DNA from 3 places in the Pseudanabaena sp. FACHB-2040 genome. Region 3 is predicted to be linked to each of the others. Evidence: predicted binding sites of a transcription regulator. Region 3 holds the regulator's gene; each other region holds the start of a gene.
The links. Region 3 encodes HrcA, which represses chaperone genes, less so after heat shock. Its sites were predicted from a motif close to TTAGCACTCNNNNNNNNNGAGTGCTAA; they were not measured.
Positions count from the first base shown of each region.

Region 1: the regulator HrcA is predicted to act here: its motif matches at 1,870-1,896, upstream of groES (co-chaperone GroES).
Region 2: the regulator HrcA is predicted to act here: its motif matches at 3,782-3,808, upstream of groES (co-chaperone GroES).

Region 1 is NZ_JACJQO010000022.1:423,392-429,865, forward strand. Features, by position in the region: gene H6G13_RS24860 (response regulator) at 1-22, opposite strand, end outside; gene H6G13_RS24865 (tetratricopeptide repeat protein) at 125-1,741, opposite strand; gene groES (co-chaperone GroES) at 1,990-2,301, shown strand; gene groL (chaperonin GroEL) at 2,453-4,084, shown strand; gene H6G13_RS24880 (ATP-binding protein) at 4,260-6,474, shown strand, end outside.
Region 2 is NZ_JACJQO010000022.1:235,261-241,734, reverse strand. Features, by position in the region: gene H6G13_RS24070 (Uma2 family endonuclease) at 1-214, opposite strand, end outside; gene H6G13_RS24065 (DUF6398 domain-containing protein) at 289-1,335, opposite strand; gene groL (chaperonin GroEL) at 1,528-3,162, opposite strand; gene groES (co-chaperone GroES) at 3,328-3,639, opposite strand; gene H6G13_RS24050 (Dethiobiotin synthetase) at 4,053-4,394, opposite strand; gene H6G13_RS24045 (DegT/DnrJ/EryC1/StrS family aminotransferase) at 4,725-5,897, shown strand; gene crtB (cyanoexosortase B) at 5,908-6,474, shown strand, end outside.
Region 3 is NZ_JACJQO010000005.1:47,641-54,114, reverse strand. Features, by position in the region: gene H6G13_RS04000 (LysR family transcriptional regulator) at 1-964, opposite strand, end outside; gene H6G13_RS03995 (hypothetical protein) at 1,177-1,989, shown strand; gene H6G13_RS03990 (2Fe-2S iron-sulfur cluster-binding protein) at 2,069-2,554, shown strand; gene hrcA (heat-inducible transcriptional repressor HrcA) at 2,687-3,787, shown strand; gene H6G13_RS03980 (rhomboid family intramembrane serine protease) at 3,780-4,367, opposite strand; gene H6G13_RS03975 (DUF4126 family protein) at 4,623-5,225, shown strand; gene hemH (ferrochelatase) at 5,248-6,411, opposite strand.

The DNA of each region.
Region 1 (6,474 bases), on a different contig from region 3:
ATCGCTCTGCTGCCGTCTCCATGCTGTCTCCCATCCTTCCTCAGTGAAGCTACAGGCTCGCTGCAGTGACGTTTGCCCTAGCTGATGATGGCAGTTTTCCTAGCAGATGTGGCAAAAACTCCGGCTACTGACCTGGGCGAGTCAGCGGCGGCAGAGCCCGCCACGCAGCCTGAGCCACCCCCTGCTGAGGATTTAGCTCTAACGCCTTGGCCAACACTCGACGGGCTTCGTCATAGCGGTTGAGTCGGGCCAGCACCACGCCCATGCCGGTCCAGGCATCAGCACTATCGGGGGCAATTCGGATCGCCTGCTGGTAGGCTCTGCCTGCTTCCGGGTAGCGCTCTAGAGACACCAAAACTGTGGCCCGGTTGTACCAGCCCAGATATGTACGTTCATCTAGGGCAATGGCGCGGTCTGCCGATTCTAGTGCCGCAGCGTGCTGCTGCAAATACCACTGCACCACGCTGCGGTTAGCCCAGGTTTCGGCATCATTGGGATCCAAAGCAATAGCCTGATCATAGGCAGTGAGAGCCGATTCATACTGCCCCAGCCGCCGCTGGAGGCGGCCCACATTGATCCAGGGAGAGGCATAGGTAGGGTCGAGTTCGGTGGCGCGCTGGAGAGATGCGATCGCACCCTGCCAATCTTCTAGGCGTGCCAAAATAGCCCCCCGGTTATTCCAGGCAGCGGCGTACTCCGAGTTCAGGCCCACAGCTCGGTTGATCGCCGCCAGCGCCGCCTGAGGCCGATCCAAACCTAGATAAGCCGTGGCCTGCTGCGACCATGCTGCGGCAGCCCCTTCTGCTCCCCAGTCTCCATTTCCATTGCCCGCTAGGGCCTGCTCACAGGCAGCCATCGCGGCCTCATACTGAGCAGTCTGGTTAAGCAGGGCACACTGCCCCACCCGCGCCTCTGACCAGTCGGGCTGCAGGGCCACCGCTCGGTTGTAGGACAGCAGCGCTTCCTCAAAGCGATCCAGCATTTCTAGGGTCTGCCCCTGAGCTACCCAAGTGAATGCATCTTCCGGGTTTAGGGTCAGGGCCTGATCAAAAGCAGCCACGGCGGGAACAAGCTGCCCCTGCTCCCGGTGGGCAATTCCCCGGAAAGACCAGGCTAGGGCAGGGCTGGCGCTACCCCAGCTAGAGTCACCGTTTAGGGCGGCTTCACAGCTTTCTAGGGCATTGCTGTACTGTTTTAGATCCAGGTAAGCCTGGCAGCGGTAAGTTAAAACCTGGGCATCCTGCCGATTGGTCAATAGCGATCGCTCATAGGCCACCAGCGCCGCCTCATAGTCCTGCTGCTGGGCCAAGGCGCGGCCCTGATACAGCCAGAGTGACGCCATAGATGCATTGTCGCCACTATCGGTTAGCTGTAGCGCTTGCTCGCAGGTGCTCAACGCCTGGCCAGGCTGATTCAGTTCGAGGTAGGCTCGGCACTGGTGCGTCAGGGCCAGCGCATTATTAGGATGAAGGGTCAGAGCCTGCTGGGCCGCAGCGATAGCCTCGGGATATTGAGCTAACGCCAGTAAGAGGCTGCTTTGGGTGATCCAGAGATCAGTCTCTTGGGGACGCAGCTGGAGCGCAGTCGCACAGGCAGCCTGGGCCTCGACATACTTTTCAGCTTCGACCTGCAGGCGGCACACCTCTTGCCAGTAGCCGAAGCTCTCCAGGGTTTGGGTCAGGTTACTGGGAGGAGTTTGGGCTAGGTAGACAGAAGGTGAAACAGCTTCTGTCAGAACCATCGCGCTGCCGGGAATTAGTGCGATAAGAGCAAAGACTTGCTGTATAGGCATTTCAGAGGAGCTGAAAAATACTGTTCGGGAACCCGTACAGCGGGGATGGTTGCGATCGCACACCCCAACACCTTAAATTAGCACTCGGGGCTTGAGAGTGCTAAGTCCTAAAAGAAGTATTGCGCTCCCGATTTTACACGGGATCATTCCACAAGCGCGCAACTTAATTGAGTATCAAATCTGGAGAGTAACATTTTATGGCAGCTGTAACTTTAGCGGCGTCTAGCCTTAAGCCGCTAGGCGATCGTGTTCTAGTTAAAGTAAGCGAATCCGAAGAGAAAACTGCTGGTGGCATCTTGCTGCCCGATACCGCCAAAGAAAAACCCCAGGTGGGCGAAATCACCGCTGTGGGTCCTGGCAAGCGCAGCGACGACGGCAGCCGTCAAGAAACCGAAGTGAAAGTTGGCGACAAAGTGCTGTACTCCAAGTACGCAGGCACCGACATCAAGCTTGGCGCTGATGAGTATGTGCTGTTGTCCGAAAAAGACATTCTGGCTGTCCTAGGCTAACCATCCCGTTTCGTGGGGCAGGTTCTCGTGGGAGCAGGTTTAGCAAACAGCTTTACCGGCCTGCTTACGAACTCGCTACAAAACCTGCCCTACTCCTAACTTGGCAGATCGCTCCAACTCTGTTTCAACACAACAACGCAACTAAAGAACTATGGCTAAGCGCATCATTTATAACGAAAATGCCCGTCGTGCTCTAGAACGCGGCATGGACATTCTGGCCGAAGCCGTTGCTGTCACCCTTGGACCCAAGGGCCGCAACGTGGTGCTAGAGAAGAAGTTCGGCGCACCCCAGATCGTTAACGATGGTGTCACCATCGCTAAAGAAATCGAATTAGAAGACAACGTTGAAAACACCGGAGTCGCGCTGATTCGTCAGGCTGCTTCCAAAACCAACGATGCTGCTGGCGACGGTACCACCACCGCAACTGTGCTGGCCCACGCCATGGTCAAAGAAGGCCTACGTAACGTCGCTGCTGGCTCCAACGCCATTTCCCTCAAGCGCGGCATCGACAAAGCCACCGCTTTCCTCGTCGAGAAAATCGCTGAGCACGCTCGCCCTGTAGGCGACTCTAAGTCCATCGCTCAGGTTGGCTCCATCTCCGCCGGTAACGACGAAGAAGTTGGCAACATGATCGCTGAAGCGATGGAAAAGGTGGGCCGCGAAGGCGTCATCTCCTTGGAAGAAGGCAAGTCCATGACCACCGAACTGGAGGTCACTGAAGGGATGCGCTTTGACAAGGGCTACACCTCTCCCTACTTTGTCACCGACACCGAGCGCATGGAAGCTGTGCTCGACGAGCCCTTCATCCTGATTACCGACAAGAAGATTGCCCTGGTGCAGGATCTAGTACCCGTACTGGAGCAGGTTGCCCGCGCCGGCCGCCCGCTGATGATCATTGCTGAAGATATTGAGAAAGAAGCCCTGGCAACCCTGGTTGTCAACCGTCTGCGCGGTGTGCTTAACGTCGCTGCAGTTAAGGCTCCTGGCTTTGGCGATCGCCGTAAGGCCATGCTCGAAGACATCGCGGTGCTGACCGGCGGCCAGGTGATCAGCGAAGACACCGGCCTCAAGCTAGACAACACCAAGATCGACATGCTGGGCAAAGCCCGCCGCCTCACTATCACCAAAGACACCACCACCATCGTGGCTGAGGGCAACGAAGCCCAGGTGAAGGCCCGCTGCGAGCAGATTCGTCGCCAAATCGACGAAACCGAGTCCAGCTACGACAAAGAAAAGCTCCAAGAGCGGCTGGCCAAGCTCTCTGGCGGTGTAGCAGTCATCAAAGTGGGTGCCGCTACCGAAACCGAGATGAAGGACCGCAAGCTGCGTCTAGAAGATGCTATCAACGCTACCAAGGCAGCGGTTGAAGAGGGCATCGTCCCTGGTGGCGGTACCACCCTGGCGCACCTGGTTCCCAGCTTGACCGAGTGGGTCAACGCTAACTTGAAGGATGAGGAGCTAACCGGCGGCACCATTGTGGCTCGCGCTCTAGCGGCTCCCCTGATGCGGATTGCTGAAAACGCCGGTAAGAACGGCGCTGTTGTGGCTGAGCGAGTCAAAGAACTGCCCTTTGATACTGGCTACGACGCCGCTAACGATAAGTTCGTTGACATGTTCGAAATCGGTATCGTAGACCCTGCTAAGGTGACCCGTTCTGCCCTGCAAAACGCGGCCTCCATTGCCGGCATGGTGCTGACCACCGAGTGTATCGTCGTAGACAAGCCCGAGCCTAAGGAAAATGCGCCCGCTGGCGCTGGCATGGGCGGCGACTTCGACTACTAAACTAAGGTCAACAACTCTCCCTAGCCTCGTTTTAGGGGCTTAACTGAGCAGGGCTGTCTTCGCGAGAAGGCAGCCCTTTTTGATCGCCGAGCAAGTTGAGTTCAGTTCATTGCCCTATCGATCTTTATGAGAATTAGCGGGAAAACTGGTAGAGGATCCCTTTGCGCTAGGTGGTATGCCGCGTCTTCTCCGTTTTCCCCAGGTTCGCCAACCGTGGGCTAAGCGTCCCCTACAGTGGATCTTGGTGCTGCCCTTCATCGCTCAATTGGTAGGGGCTGTGGCGCTAGTAGAATATTTATCTTTTCGCAATAGCCAGCGAGCGATTCACGATCTGGCCTCTCAACTGCGTATCGAACTAACTGGGCGAATTCAACAGCAAATTCAGGGCTATGTAGAATCGCCGTTTCTAATTAATGAAATGAATGCGATCGCACTGACCCAAGGCAGCATTCAAGTCAAGCAGGCAGAAGGGGAGTATCTGTTTTGGCAGCAGGCTAAGACCTTTCCTACTAATAATTTGATCTACTGCGGTACTGAGGCGGATGGTGCCTTTATGGGAGTGGGCCGATCAAAGGATGACGGCACGCTGCAACTGCAGATCTCTAATGCTGATACCAACTACTACTTTCAGTTCTATAAACTAGACAACCGAGGCAACCAGGCCCAGCTTAAAAACGAATTTCTAGACCGCCCCTACGACCCACGCCTGCGACCCTGGTATATTGCAGCAAAAGCTAGAGAAAGAGCCACCTGGAGCGAGATTTACCTAGATTTTGATGCCCTGGTACCGGTCGTAACGGCCAGTATTCCTGTGTACGACGCCAACCAGAAGCTGTTAGGGGTCTGTGCGGCCGACTTTCTGCTGTCTGCCGAATTAGACACGTTTCTTAGCGAGCTTGAGGTTGGTAAATCTGGCGAAACCTTTATTTTGGAGCGATCGGGGGCGCTGGTCTCTAGCTCTACCGCTAATGAGGAAAACCTGCTGCTGGGGGAAGGCACAGCAGCGGAGCGACTGCAGGCAGTTGACAGCAAAAATCCTTTGGTCAGCGCCACCGCTCGCTACCTGATCCAGCAATTTGGAGATCTTCGCTCTATTCAAGGCATTCAGCAAGTTGCTTTCCGGTTGCCCAATGGCCAGCAGCAGTTTGTTCAGGTAGCCCCCTTTTATGACAGCCGGGGTCTGGACTGGCTGGTGGTATTGGTCATTCCCGAGTCGGACTTTATGGCCGAGATTTATGCCAGCACGCACCTGACCGTATTTTTGAGTGTGCTGGCCGTAGCGGCAGCGCTAATTATCGGGCTGCTGACAGGCCGCTGGATTACCCGACCAGTGGCAAAGCTCAACCAGGCAGCTACAGCAATTTCCAACGGCGATTTTACTTCCGTGGTGGAGGTGGAGGGAATTGATGAATTGGAGGATCTAGCAGCTTCCTTCAACAGCATGGCCCACCAGCTTCGGCAGTCCTTTGACACGCTGGAGCAGCGCGTGCAAGAGCGGACGGCTGAACTGGCCGAATCAAACCTAGAGCTAGCGATCGCAAAAGATAAAGCCGAAGTTGCCAACCAGGCTAAGAACATCTTTATAGCCAACATGAGCCACGAGTTGCGATCGCCCCTAAATGCCATCTTGGGCTACTCCCAACTGATGCTACGATCCTCCTGTTTTTCCTGCGGTGAGAGAGAAAAGGTTGCTATCATTTATCGTAGTGGCGACTACTTATTGACTTTAATCAATCACATCCTGGACCTATCTAAAATTGAGGCGGGGCAGGCCAAGCTCTCAACCCATAACTTTGATCTCTATCAGCTGCTAGAAGACTTAGAAGATATGTTTCGGCTTAAGGCAGCCGAGAAACAGCTAGCGTTTATCTGTGAGCGGGGGGCATCCCTGCCGCGTTATGGCTCAACGGATGAAGTCAAGCTACGCCAAGTTCTGATCAATCTACTGGGCAACGCCATCAAGTTCACTCGGCAGGGCCAGATCACGCTGCGGGTTTACGCCTCGACTGTGGCAGCTGCGGTTGCTGTTAATAGCCCAACCCCTGAAGCAGCACCGAGCCAACTGCCTATTAGAGTGATCTACTTTGAGGTTGAGGACACCGGTATCGGCATGTCAGCCCAGGAGGTAGCTCAGGTGTTTGAAGCCTTTGTCCAGGCTCCGGCGGGCCGGGAAACACAGGAGGGGGCAGGCCTAGGCCTAGCCATCAGCCGCAAGTTTGTGCAGCTCATGGGCGGCGATATCACAGTCGAAAGCCAGGTTGGTTACGGCAGCTGCTTTCAGTTTGCTATTCCAATGGGACAGGTAGAATCGCTTCTGGCTACGGCAGGTGAGCAGCAAATTCTAGAACTGGTGCCGGGTCAGCCTACCTATAAAATTTTGGTAGTAGACG
Region 2 (6,474 bases), on a different contig from region 3:
CGCACTCTTTGGGAACGAAGTAAGGTAGCTGTGACCGTCGAATCTCAAAGTTCAGCTCTGCGGCAATAAACCCTGCAATTTCTGAATGCTTTCCGGTGGGTTTAGGCACTTCAACGATAGCCCCGTCGTGCAGCTCGTAGCGGTATTCCGCACCTTCGGGATACCAGTCAATGAACTCATCAAAGGTTACTGGCTGAGTTTGAGGTTGGATCATGTGGCTCACCTCAGCACCACGACATTTGTACCAACCTTAGCACCTTCTCGCTAGCCACCTGCTGCTCTCTGCCCCTACTCAAAATCTGCATACTGAGGTGGGCTAGCGCCGATGCGATCGGTCATTCTGGGGTACTTGCCCTTGCCTGCCTTATCCTTGATCTCTATGACTGCGATCGCATGCCACCACTCATCGCCAAAGTCAAACCAGTAGGCAAACATCTCATCCACTGCCAGCCTCAGATCGTTGATTGAGGTCTTGCTCACCTCGCCATCAGGCGTGTCGCCCGACAGCGCATTCGAAAATGCCTGTTTTAACCCATACCGTCGAGCATCGGGATCGTTGGCAAACTGTCCGCCGACCTGAAACTCATACATGTGCTCTTCTTCGCGGTCAAATGCCTTGAAGATAGCGTGATGCAAGTCTTTTAGAGTTTGGCCGCCCCTGATTTCAATCGTGCGAGATACCTGGGGATTGTCGTCGATAAAATCGTCTGTCATGGGGCCGTCGATCAAGTTGACCTGCAAGACATATAGCGTGTCGGCAGAGCGGGAAGTGGTCTCTGTAGGGGGTGCAGAGGCTTCTGCCTCAGAGGCCTCAGAGTCTGCCGCTTCACCCGGAACGTAGGGAATCAGCCCTGCTGCTGCTAGGGCCACTTGCACCTCACGGGGAGCCGTTCTGGCGTCTACGGCCATTTCATCGACAGAAATTATCCAGGCTAGGGGATTTTGCTCGACAAGGCTGGACACACACCAGTCTGGATGCAGTTTGTGCATGTCTAGGCTGTCGCGCACCTGTTTAGACTTGCTTTGCCCCGTACTCACGCCCACACCAAACCATTCGCATAGATCCTTTGCCTTGATATGAGGGGTTTGAGCGGGGTCGTACAGAAAATTGACCATGCCGATCGCGTGGGTAATGCCACAGGCCCAGGTCTTTTCTTTACCGCTGGCTAGGGGAGAAGGTCGTTTGCGACACAGGGCAGCGGTTGCCTGACGAATGAGCACTGCGTATTCGTCATTAAGGTGTTGCTGGGCAAATTCATCGGTAATCGCGGTGATGCGGTCAAACTTTTCCTGCATCGCTTTGGGGACGTTTTCAGACTTTGCAGATTTAGCCATGACGATTGCCGCAAACGCACATCTTTGGACGGCTCCTGAGGGAGTCGTTGGGTTTAGTGTAGTGCGATCGCACCCCCTCAAACATCACTTGCCCACAAAAAGCGGCTGTCTTGGGGACAACCGCTTCGTCGCGTCGCTTAGCAACCGTTCTAGAAACCGGGATTCTTCAAGAATCCCGGTTTCTGGTCTCCCTTAGTAGTCGAAGTCGCCGCCCATGCCAGCGCCGGCACCGGCCGCAGGCTGCTTCGGCTCAGGCTTATCGACCACGATGCACTCGGTGGTCAGCACCATAGAGGCAATCGAAGCCGCGTTTTGCAGGGCAGACCGGGTCACTTTGGCGGGGTCCACAATACCCGCTTCAAACATGTCTACGAACTCGTTGTTAGCGGCGTCGTAGCCCACATTGAAGTCCTTGGCTTTGACCTGCTCGGTGATCACAGCGCCGTTAAAGCCTGCGTTTTCAGCAATGCGGCTGAGAGGGGCAACCAGAGCGCGGGTGACAATCTGAGCACCAATTAGCTCTTCGCCACTGAGGTTAGCCGCAGACCACTCGTCTAGCTGGGGAGCCAGGTGGGCCAGGGTGGTGCCGCCACCGGGGACAATGCCTTCTTCAACCGCTGCCTTGGTAGCGTTGATGGCATCTTCTAGGCGCAGCTTGCGGTCTTTCATCTCGGTTTCGGTAGCAGCCCCAACTTTGACCACAGCGACACCGCCAGAGAGCTTAGCCAACCGCTCCTGCAGTTTCTCTTTGTCGTAGCTGGAGTCGGTTTCGTCGATCTGGCGACGGATTTGCTCGCAGCGGGCCTTTACTTGGGCTTCGTTGCCCTCAGCCACGATGGTCGTGGTGTCTTTGGTGATGGTGAGACGGCGGGCCTGCCCCAACATTTCCAGCTTGGCGTTTTCTAGCTTGAGGCCAGTGTCTTCACTGATCACTTGGCCGCCGGTCAGCACCGCGATGTCTTCTAGCATGGCCTTACGGCGATCACCAAAACCAGGAGCCTTGACCGCAGCCACGTTGAGCACGCCACGCATCCGGTTCACCACCAGGGTTGCCAAGGCTTCTTTCTCGATGTCTTCGGCAATGATCATCAGAGGCTTGCCTGCCCGAGCGGCCTGCTCCAACACAGGCACCAGATCCTGCACCAGGGTGATCTTTTTGTCGGTAATCAGGATGTAGGGTTCATCCAGCACCGCTTCCATGCGCTCGGTGTCGGTAACAAAGTAGGGAGACAGGTAGCCCTTGTCAAAGCGCATCCCCTCGGTGACCTCCAGCTCGGTGGTCATGGACTTGCCTTCTTCCAGGGAGATGACGCCTTCGCGACCGACTTTGTCCATCGCTTCAGCGATCATGCGGCCCACTTCGTCGTCATTACCGGCAGAGATGGAGCCAACCTGAGCGATGGACTTGGAGTCGCCCACCGGACGGGCCTGCTCAGCAATTTTGTCTACTAGGAATGCAGTAGCCTTGTCGATGCCGCGCTTGAGGGTGATCGCGTTGGCACCCGCAGCCACGTTCCGCAGACCTTCCTTCACAATGGCGTGGGCCAGCACAGTTGCGGTGGTGGTGCCATCACCAGCAGCATCGTTAGTTTTTGCCGCGGCCTGACGCAGCAGAGAAACGGCAGTGTTTTCAATATGGTCTTCCAGCTCGATTTCCTTGGCGATGGTGACACCGTCGTTAATGATCTGAGGCGCACCAAATTTCTTCTCTAGCACCACATTGCGACCCTTGGGTCCGAGGGTGACTGCAACCGCTTCGGCCAGCTTGTCAAAACCCCGCTCCAGCGAGCGGCGAGCATCTTCGTTGTAGGTAATCGTTTTAGCCATGATGAATAGGTCTCCTAACTGAAATGCGAGGAAAGTAGCAAATAGAGATTTAGGGGAAAGGGGTGTGGGGTGTAGGGGGGTAGGGTATGGGGTTTAGGGTTTAAGGGAAGTGGACGAGGCTTTTGCTCTGTGCCTTAAACCTTGCACCCTATACCCTCAACCCCTCTATCCCAACGCTGCCAAAATATCCTGCTCGCGCAGCAGAACGTAGTCTTCGGTGCCGAGCTTGATGTCGGTGCCAGCGTACTTGGAGTAGAGCACTTTGTCGCCGACTTTGACTTCCATGGTCTGATAGGAGCCGTCGTCGCTGCGCTTGCCGGGGCCGACCTGCACGACTTCACCCACCTGGGGTTTTTCTTTAGCCGTGTCGGGCAGCAAAATGCCGCCAGCGGTTTTTTCTTCGGCTTCGCTGACTTTGACCAGAATGCGATCGCTCAAAGGTTTTACAGTTGACACACTCAAGGTGACAGCTGCCATAACTATCCTCCCAATGCAAATTCGCTGAGTGACTGAAAAAGTTACCTCGATTGAGCCAGCCTCCTGCAACTGCAGGTGCCGCCCAACTCGGGCTAGGAGCGCCGATAAAGACCTCTTGTGTCGTGAAGCCTTACCAGCCGAGCTAGCACTCTTGCCTCCTGAGTGCTAATTTAGCCGGGAGAAAAATGCGATCGCAACTCCTGAGCAGGTATGGTTTACCGAACCAGCTCAGGGGGTAGATGGGTGGATGAGTAGGGAGTGTGGAGAGGGAGCAGAGGTTTTCTGTTGTTTTGTGAGCCGGGAATATTTCGGAAGCGATCCGGCTCTTAGCCCTATGCCTTGCTCAAACTGTGTATCTCTCCCATCCACCCTCCCACTCATCCACCCTCCTACTCATTCACCCTCCCACCCATCTACCCCCAACTTCCCTTAATAATTGACCTAGCTGCCGCTGCAATACGCTTCAGGTCATCGTCTAGCAGGGGTGGCCAGATCACGCCTGCCTTTTGCCCTGCTTCAAAGAGCTGGCGGCTTTCGTAGGAGAGGATGAAGAGGGCTTGCACCAGGTCTTTGTCTAGGGCGGGTACGTTTTGCAGACCTTCGTAGACGACTTTGAGCGCTAGCAGTAGCGAGGTGACTTGGCCGGGGATGGGGGGCTGCCCCTGGCGTAAGCGGCTGTAGAAGCTTTCTTCTTGGCCTTCCTGAGGCTGGATAGTCTGGTGAAACAGGAACTGGCGGGCCGTCTGGAAGTCCATAGGTTTAGATCTTTACAGGGGGTGAACAGGACTGCTTGATAAGGGAAAAGGGTTTGGGGGGCATTCTGTAGCTGGGTTTGTGAGAATGTTCCTTGTCCAAGTCCAGCACTGGATCTATCAGTGGAGTTTTGCCTCAAGAAAAGCTCCGGATCCTAAAGTGGACTGGGTATGACTGAAATCCCTCATCCAAGTTTTACAGAGATTTCATGAGTTTCCGTGTTCAATGAAGGGCAGTTTCTGTCTAGAACGGCAGGGCAACGTTACGCGGATGAATGGCCGGTATGGGCCTGAGGCTAGTTTGGTTCGCTCAATTGTTTCTCTGGAAGTGCAATGACGAGTCCGTTTCTAGAAAAAGTTCCGTTCGTTGATCTCTCGTGGCAGCATGAGCCGCTCAAAGCTGACATTGCCCAAGCTGTAGAGGCAGTTTTGCAGCGGGGCGATTTCATTTTGGGAGAAGCTGTGGCGGCGTTCGAGGCGGCGTTTGCAGCGGCCTGTGAGGTAGAGCAGGCGGTGGGAGTGGGCTGCGGCACGGATGCGATCGCACTTGGCCTGACGGCCTGTGGCATTGGCCCAGGAGATGAGGTTTTACTGCCGGCCAATACGTTTGTCGCTACGCTGATTGGCATTTTGCGGGCGGGCGCTACTCCAGTGCTGGTGGACTGTCATGGCGACACAGCCCTAATTGATCTGACGGCGGCTGAGTCGGCCATTACGCCTCGTACTCGCGCCATTTTGCCGGTGCACCTCTATGGTCAGATGGTATCGCCCAGGGGGCTGCTGTCTTTGGCTCAACGTCACGATCTGCTGATCTTTGAAGATGCGGCTCAGGCACATTTGGCCCAGCGAGAGGGCTACTGGGCTGGGTCGGTGGGCCAGGCTGCTGCCTTTAGCTTTTACCCCAGCAAAAATTTAGGGGCTTTGGGTGATGGCGGTATGCTGGTAACGCAACGGGCCAGTGTGGCCCAAACGGTTAAGTCTCTGCGAAACTATGGAGCCACCCGCAAGTACTACCACACCGATCCAACCGGTACCAATAGCCGCCTCGATACGCTTCAGGCAGCAGTGCTGCACCTGAAACTGCCCCACCTAGGTGGGTGGAATCAGGCTCGCAACCACCTGGCTCAGCACTACGACAACTCCCTAAAACCACTAGCTGAGTACGGCATTTTGCCGCTTTGCAATGACAGTGGAGCGGGCCATGTTTACCACCTATATGTAATTCGCGTGATGCCAAACTGCCCGATTGATCGCACTACTCTGCAGATGGCGGTCGAGGCGGCAGGCATTCAAACCGGCATTCACTATCCGGTGCCCTGCCATCTGCAGCCCGCGTTTGAGAATTTGGGCTATGGGCCGGGCGACTTTTCCCAGGCAGAGGCGCTCAGCCAAGAAATTTTGTCTCTGCCCATGTACCCCGGCCTGACTCTAGCTCAGATAGATCGGGTCGTCAGCGTCCTCCGCGACCAGGTTATGCAAGCCTCTCTGTCCCCCAAGGCGGTCTAATACATCTGCTATGGCTATCTCATCGGGTTTCCTAAGAACTTTAAAACAAGCGCCCCTAGAGAGCGCGATCGCAGCCCTGCTGCTCTTGCTCTATGGCCCCCTGCTGTGGCACTGGGTAGACGGCTGGCTCAACAAGTCCATTAGCATCCAGCACGAGTATTTCAGCCACGGCCTGATCGGCATTCCCTTTGCGCTGTATCTGGCCTGGGGTCAACGCCAAACCTGGGCCGAACTGCCTGAGCGTTGGCATCCCTTGGGCTTGGGTTTGGTTGCGATCGCAGCCGTCTTCTACACTAGCGGCCTGTCCGACTGGGCAAATCTCTCCTTCCCTTTGCTGCTAGCAGGCCTATGCCTCTGCCTTAAAGGCACCGCCGGGTTTCAGCTCCAGGCATTTCCCCTAGCCCTGATTGCCCTAGCCACTCCCACCCAGTTGCCCTACCTGATCGAGCCCTACGTGCTGCCGCTCCAGCACTTCATCGCCTCCGTCGCCGGGTTTTTGCTGGTACAGGTCGGAGTAGATGTGACCGTCCAGAGTATCTATCTATTTGTCAACGGCCAGACCGTCGAAGTCGCTCCC
Region 3 (6,474 bases):
TTGCCCCATTCTTTTCGCCGTTAGATTTTCTAAATTCTAAAGTTTGATTGGTGAACTGGGGCAAAATTTCGTGGGTAAAGGCCTCAGCCGCCTTTGAGCGATAGCGGTTGGGATTAAAAATTACCGATAGCGCTCGGTTCACCACTACAGAGTCAATCTTGGCTCGGTGCAAAACGCCCATCTGCAGCTCTTTTTCAATCGCCGAGTTAGACACAAAGGCCACACCCAACCCCGACTGCACCGCCGTCTTAATTGCCTCAATTGAGTTCAGCTCCATCTCTACCTTCAGGCGACGGGTCTCAATGCCGCAGCGGGTCAGCACCTGATCGATGACCTTGCGAATCGTAGACTGAGAATCTAGGGCAATAAACTGCAGCTTGTAGAGGTCTTCGCGCTGAATCACCTCATTCATCGCCAAAGGATGAAAAACGGGCATAATCAGTGCGAGTTCATCCTCCGCATAGGGAACTATTTCTAGAGAATCTTGTAGTTCTGGAGGCACCTCCCCGCCAATAATGGCCAGATCAACCTGACCATTGGCTACGCTCCAAGACGTCCGCCGGGTGGAATGGACATGCAGTTGAACCGCTACATCAGGGTATTTTTGGCGAAACATACCGATCATTCGGGGCAACAGGTAGGTACCTGTGGTTTGGCTAGCCCCCACAATCAAGGTTCCTCCCTGCAGATTCTGCAAGTCTTCGATGGCCCGACAGGTTTCCTGGCAGAGGCTGAGAATGCGGTCTCCATAGCTCAGCAGCAGGTGCCCTGCTTCGGTCAACTGCGCCCGTCGACCTCCCCGGTCAAACAACGGCACATCGAGCTGGCGCTCGAGGTTCTGCACCTGAAGGCTAACTGCAGGTTGGGACACGTACAGGCTATCCGCTGCCCGCTTGAAGCTACCCTCTGCCGCAATGGCTTTGAGAATTCGCAATTGATCCAGAGTAAAAGGAAGGTCAGACATCGGAACTAACCCTAAATGTTAAGAATCCCTAAGATGCCAGTGGCAGTAAGGTGACACATCCTAACAATCGCACAGATAGGATATCTGCCATCATCGTCTGGCTAAGACTGGGCAACCTTAGCTAACTTAGCGATTCGGTACAATCTGCCTTCCCTAGATTACTCGTTTCAGGCCACTGACCGAAACTTATTGGAGTGAAAGCTTGAGTTTGTATGAAACGGCAAGTTATTCAGAATTTCCTGAATCTGCCCGGTATAACGGGAGTGGCCCTGATGGATGGCCGCACTCGGCCCTTTTTCTGCGGCCTCGACACTATCTTAAACTCACAGCAGAAAGAAGCTCTAGCCCAGGGTATTCAACAGGTAGTTAGTACTACTCCAGCTGATTTTGAAGCCTTTTCCTTTCGCTTTGGCAGCCGGCAGGCTCACATTTACAAGCTTACCGATGGCGTTATTCTGCTGGTGCTGACCAGCAACCAAGTTCCTTTTGAAGCCTATGTCACTGCCCTCAAGCAGTTAAAAGTGACGCTGACAGAAGATTTAGCCACTTCGGTTGCGACTTTCCGGCTCCTGGCAGGCTGTGTCACCCTGAATAATCAAAGCTACTCGCTTGAGGCTAGCTCAGATCCCTCCGCTAATGATGAGCTAGCAGCACTGCCTAGTCTGGCCTTGGCCCGCAGCCAGACAGTTCTCTGGGATGAAATGATGGCCGCCTTAAATCACCTGAGCGATTTCACCACTCAATATTTGGGCAAAGTAATAGTAGCTAACGCTTGGAGATCGGCACGTCCGGCTCATTCCTGGCTTGAATCTGTTGAGATTGACCGCTCAGGGCATTTCAGGCTCACTACCGAAGCTGCTCTTGCTGGAGCGAGCCTGACGCTAGAGCAGCAGCAGTGGCTCAAAGATTGGGTTCAGGCTTTTGTAAAGCACTGCGGTAAGACCATTCGTGATTTTGCCACCATCCTCACAGAACAAGCCCTCGATCCTCGCCAAAAGAGCCTGTTGCTCCCTGCGGATGCTTAAGCTTGTCCTTGTCCTGCCGCTGGAACTGGTCTAACCTGCTGCCCCTTTTCCCTCGCAACCCCTACCTCGGAAAAAAACTATGGCAAAAATCGTTCGGTTAGAGCCAATCGCTCAGGAAAGCTCTATTGAAACCAATGGCAACCTCCTGTCAGTTCTCCTCAACAAGGACTTGGATGTCTTAAAGGAGTGCGGGGGACGGGGCATGTGCGCAACCTGTCACATTTTTGTCAAGGAGGGCATGGATGCTCTAACCCCGATTAATCGGCGAGAACAGCGCACTTTAGAAGTCATTACCTCCTGCAAACCCAATTCGCGTTTGGCCTGCCAGTCTCGGGTAGTTGGCAATGGGGTTGTCGTAGAGCTACCTCCGGGTATGTATATCAACTCTCTGCAGGACATTGAAGCGCTGATTGGCCGCCGAGCCGATCAGGACTTGCTGCACCCAATCACGGGAGAAGTTCTGGTAGAACAGGGCAAACTGATTACCCGCTCTATGCTCAAGCAGCTAGAAAACACGACTAGCTTTAGAGTTGGTGAGTTCTATACCCACAGTAAAGACGTCTAGAGGCGGCCCCTGTCTAAAGATCTGCTGAAGCGGTATTGAGATTACCTGCTAACGGTCATAAAAACGACTAGAGTTAAAGTTCTGCTAATGTAATTCAAAAGATCTGTTGGGTTGTCGTTTCCTGACCGCTTCATGCAGCCTTCCCTAAAGCTCAATCTTCGTCAACAGCAGGTTCTGTGGGCAACGGTGCGTCGCTATGTAGCAACCGCTGAGCCTGTAGGGTCTCAAGCCCTAGTCCAGGAGTACAACCTCAATGTCAGCCCCGCGACGGTCAGAAATGCGATGGGCTTTCTAGAAAAGTCGGGGCTGCTCTTTCAACCCCACACTTCTGCCGGTCGAGTTCCTTCTGACTTTGGCTACCGCCTATATGTAGATCAGCTGATGAGTCCGACCCAATCGCTGGGGCGGCAGGTTGATGTGCTGCTGGCGGGGGAGTTGGACTGGGAGGGGTGGAGCTTTGAGGCGTTGCTGCGAGGCGCTACTCAGGTCTTATCTAGCCTGAGCGGCTACTTAGCTCTAATTACGGTGCCTCAGGCCACAACTGCCCAAATTCGGCATCTGCAGCTCATTCAGGTAGATCCTGGCCAGATTTTGCTGGTGGTGCTGTTGGATTCTTTAGTAACTCAGTCTGTGGTGATTCGTCTGCCTTATAGTTTGCAGCCGCCGCTAGAGGAAGAAGATACCCTAGGCCGAGAACTGGAAATACTGTCTAACTTCTTGACTCGCCATCTGCGAGGACGACATCTCTCGGATGTGGCTACCCTCGACTGGACTGACGTGGATCATGAGTTTCGGCGCTACGCAGATACCCTGCAGAATGCCATTCTAGAGCTCGTCCGCCGGACCCGAATCCCTGCGCCGACTCAGCTGGTCATTAGCGGGCTAGCTGAGGTGCTGCGGCAGCCAGAGTTTTCAGATACTCAACAGGTGCAGGCAATTGTGCAGCTGTTAGAGGAAGATCAGGCCCAGCTTTGGCCGCTGTTTTTTGAGCCTGCAACGGTGGAAGACAACAGGCGAGTGCGGGTTTGGATTGGCTCAGAAAATCCGCTGGAGCCTATGCAGGGCTGCGCCTTGGTGGCTTCGACGTACTTGAAGGATGCGGTGCCTGTGGGGAGCGTAGGCATTTTAGGCCCCACCCGAATGGTCTATGAAAATGCGGTGGCGGTGGTAGAGGCGGCAGCAGACTACCTCTCGGAGGCTCTCAGTCAAAGAGGCCCAGGCTACGCTAACTGAGATGACGGGGACGGGCTAGAAGGCGGGCTGCGATCGCACCTCCCAAAAAGCCAAACAGGTGGCTCTCCCAAGAAACGCCTGAACTGCCGGGCAGTACTCCCCCGATGAGCCCTCCATAAAGCAGTCCCACCAACAGGGACAGGGAAATTGCCCCTACGCTGCGCTCAAAGTACCCTCGCAGCAGCAGAAACCCAAAGTAGCCAAAGATAACGCCACTGGCCCCAATGTGAACTGAGGTAGGCGCTCCTAGCAGCCAGGTTCCTAAACCGGCAGTAAGCATGACTAGGGCAGTGGTGAGCCAAAATTCTCGCAGACCGCGCAGCAGGGTAAGCCACCCTAGGGTGATCAGAGGCACAGTGTTGGCAATGAGGTGAGAAGGGCTATCGTGCAGCAGCGGGGCAAAGACAATTCCTCTAAGGCCAACGGCGCTTCTGGGCATAATTCCCAGGTTAATTAGCTGCCTCGAAAACAGCAGCAGATTGGCTAGATAGACCCCCCAGAGTACCAGCACAATGCCACCCAAAATGCTCAGGTGCAGCGTTAGCTCCTGCGTCCCTGTTTTATCATTGCGACCCCCCATTGCAGTGTCCACGGCATGAATTTCTCTATATTGGCAGAATTTAGCTGGGCTGTGCGGTCTGGGGGGAGGCTGCCCTCTAGGCTGCACAGTCAAACTGTGTCTTGATAACTTAAGAGAAGGTTATCTGTGTTCTAAGGTGGAGTTTCAAGGCGAGGCACTGCTTCACTGGAAGGGCGCTGATGAGTTGCCTGTTCAGAATTCTCAAAGCCTGTGTTCTTTTAGCTTGTGTTCCTTCAAAACCTATAGTAGGTTTGCGTGATTCTTCCTGAGCTTCTGGCCGTTTTATCCATCTCTGCCGCAACAGGTTTACGCTTGGCCCTGCCGCTGCTGATGATTGGGCTGATGTCGGGAGATATGCTTTGGGCCAATGTGCCCCTGCTCTCTCAGGTGCCGCCAGCGTGGGTGCTGGGTTTGCTAGTGAGCTGGTCTTTGGTGGAGCTAGTTTTGTCTAAAGATCCTGTGGGCCAGCGCCTGGTGCAAACCACTGAGCTGGTTCTCAGCCCGTTTGTCGGGGCCATCGCGGGGATTGCCGTTGCCCGCACGGTGTTTCTAGAAGGATGGCTGTTTTTTTTGATGGGTCTGATCAGTGCGCTCCTGGCGCTGGTGATCCAGCTAATGCAGATCGGCTGGTTCTACCGACCTCGGCGACCGCCCCTCTGGGCTTTTTTTGTGCTAGACGCTCTGTGCGTGTTCCTGGCAATTTTGGCGTTTGACTCGCCCCAGCAGGGGGGGATCATTGCCCTGCTGCTGCTCTGGCTGGTAATTCGCACCTCAAATATTTGGCAGCACTGGAGAGCGGCTAAGCCGATGCCAGAGCCAGATACCCAAAGCGGTAGTCAACATTTACCGCCCGATTAGCGAGTGCTCGATTGACCGATAGCTATAGCAAACCCACCAAATGCAGCGGCCCTCGGCCACTCATTAGCTCTAGCAGCAGCGCTAGAAACCCTAACATTGCTAGCCGACCATTCCAGACTTCAGCAAAGGGCGTCATGCCCCAGGCAGAGCGATCTTGCGGATAAATTCTGACCTGTTTGTCGGGCTGCACGACGTCGGAGAACAGCGTGCGGGGCGAATTAAGCGCTTCTAAAACCATGTCAGCCATGTCGGCTACAAAGCCAGGGTGAGTGTTAAGCGCGGGCACCCGTTTGAAGGTTTCGATACCGGCCTCTTCAGCAATTTCCCGGTACTCGATATCAATTTCTTGAAGGGTTTCAATGTGCTCAGAGACAAAGCTAATGGGAACAACGACGAGCTGTTTAACGCTCTGTTCGGCTAGTGTTGCGATCGCATCTTCCGTATAGGGCTGTAGCCACTCCACTGGGCCAACCCGGCTTTGGTAAGCCAGAGTGTGAGCGTTAGGACGGTTAAGCGCCTTCATGATCAAGGTAGTGCAGTTTTCGATCTCTCTCTGGTAGGGATCGCCTGCCTCCTTGACATAGCTCACCGGCACCCCGTGGGCGCTGAAAAAGATATGGCCCTGATTGGGCTCAGGCAGCTGGTCTAGCTCCTGGGCAATCAAATCAGCCATTGCCTGAACGTAGCCAGGACGGTCATACCAGGAGGGGATAACGGTGTAGTTGATTCGCTGTAGCGAGGGATCTTCTAGCCAGAGCCGCTCCATCAAGCGGAAGCTAGAACCACTGGTGCTAATCGAAAACTGAGGATAGAGCGGCAGCACGACTAATTCTTCAACGTTGTCGCGCTTGATGCGGGCAATCGCTTCTTCCGTAAACGGGTACCAGTAGCGCATGCCGATATAGACTTCGGCCTCTTGACCTTTGCTTTTAAGGCTTTCCTTCAAAGCTTCGGCCTGCTGCTCGGTAATCTGGCGCAGCGGCGAGCCGCCGCCAATCTGCTGATAGTTTTCCTGAGACTTCTTAGCCCGACTACTGGAAATTAGCCACGCCAAGGGACGTTGCAGCCAGGGGAGCGGCAGACGAATGATCTCTGGGTCCGAAAACAGGTTGAACAGAAATGGGCGAACGTCTTCCAGCTGTTCCGGTCCACCAAGATTCAGCAATAAAACCCCAACACGGCCCATGACACGCTACATTCCCTACGTCTCTAACTCTTGATTCTTATATCGTAACAATTTTCAATCGGC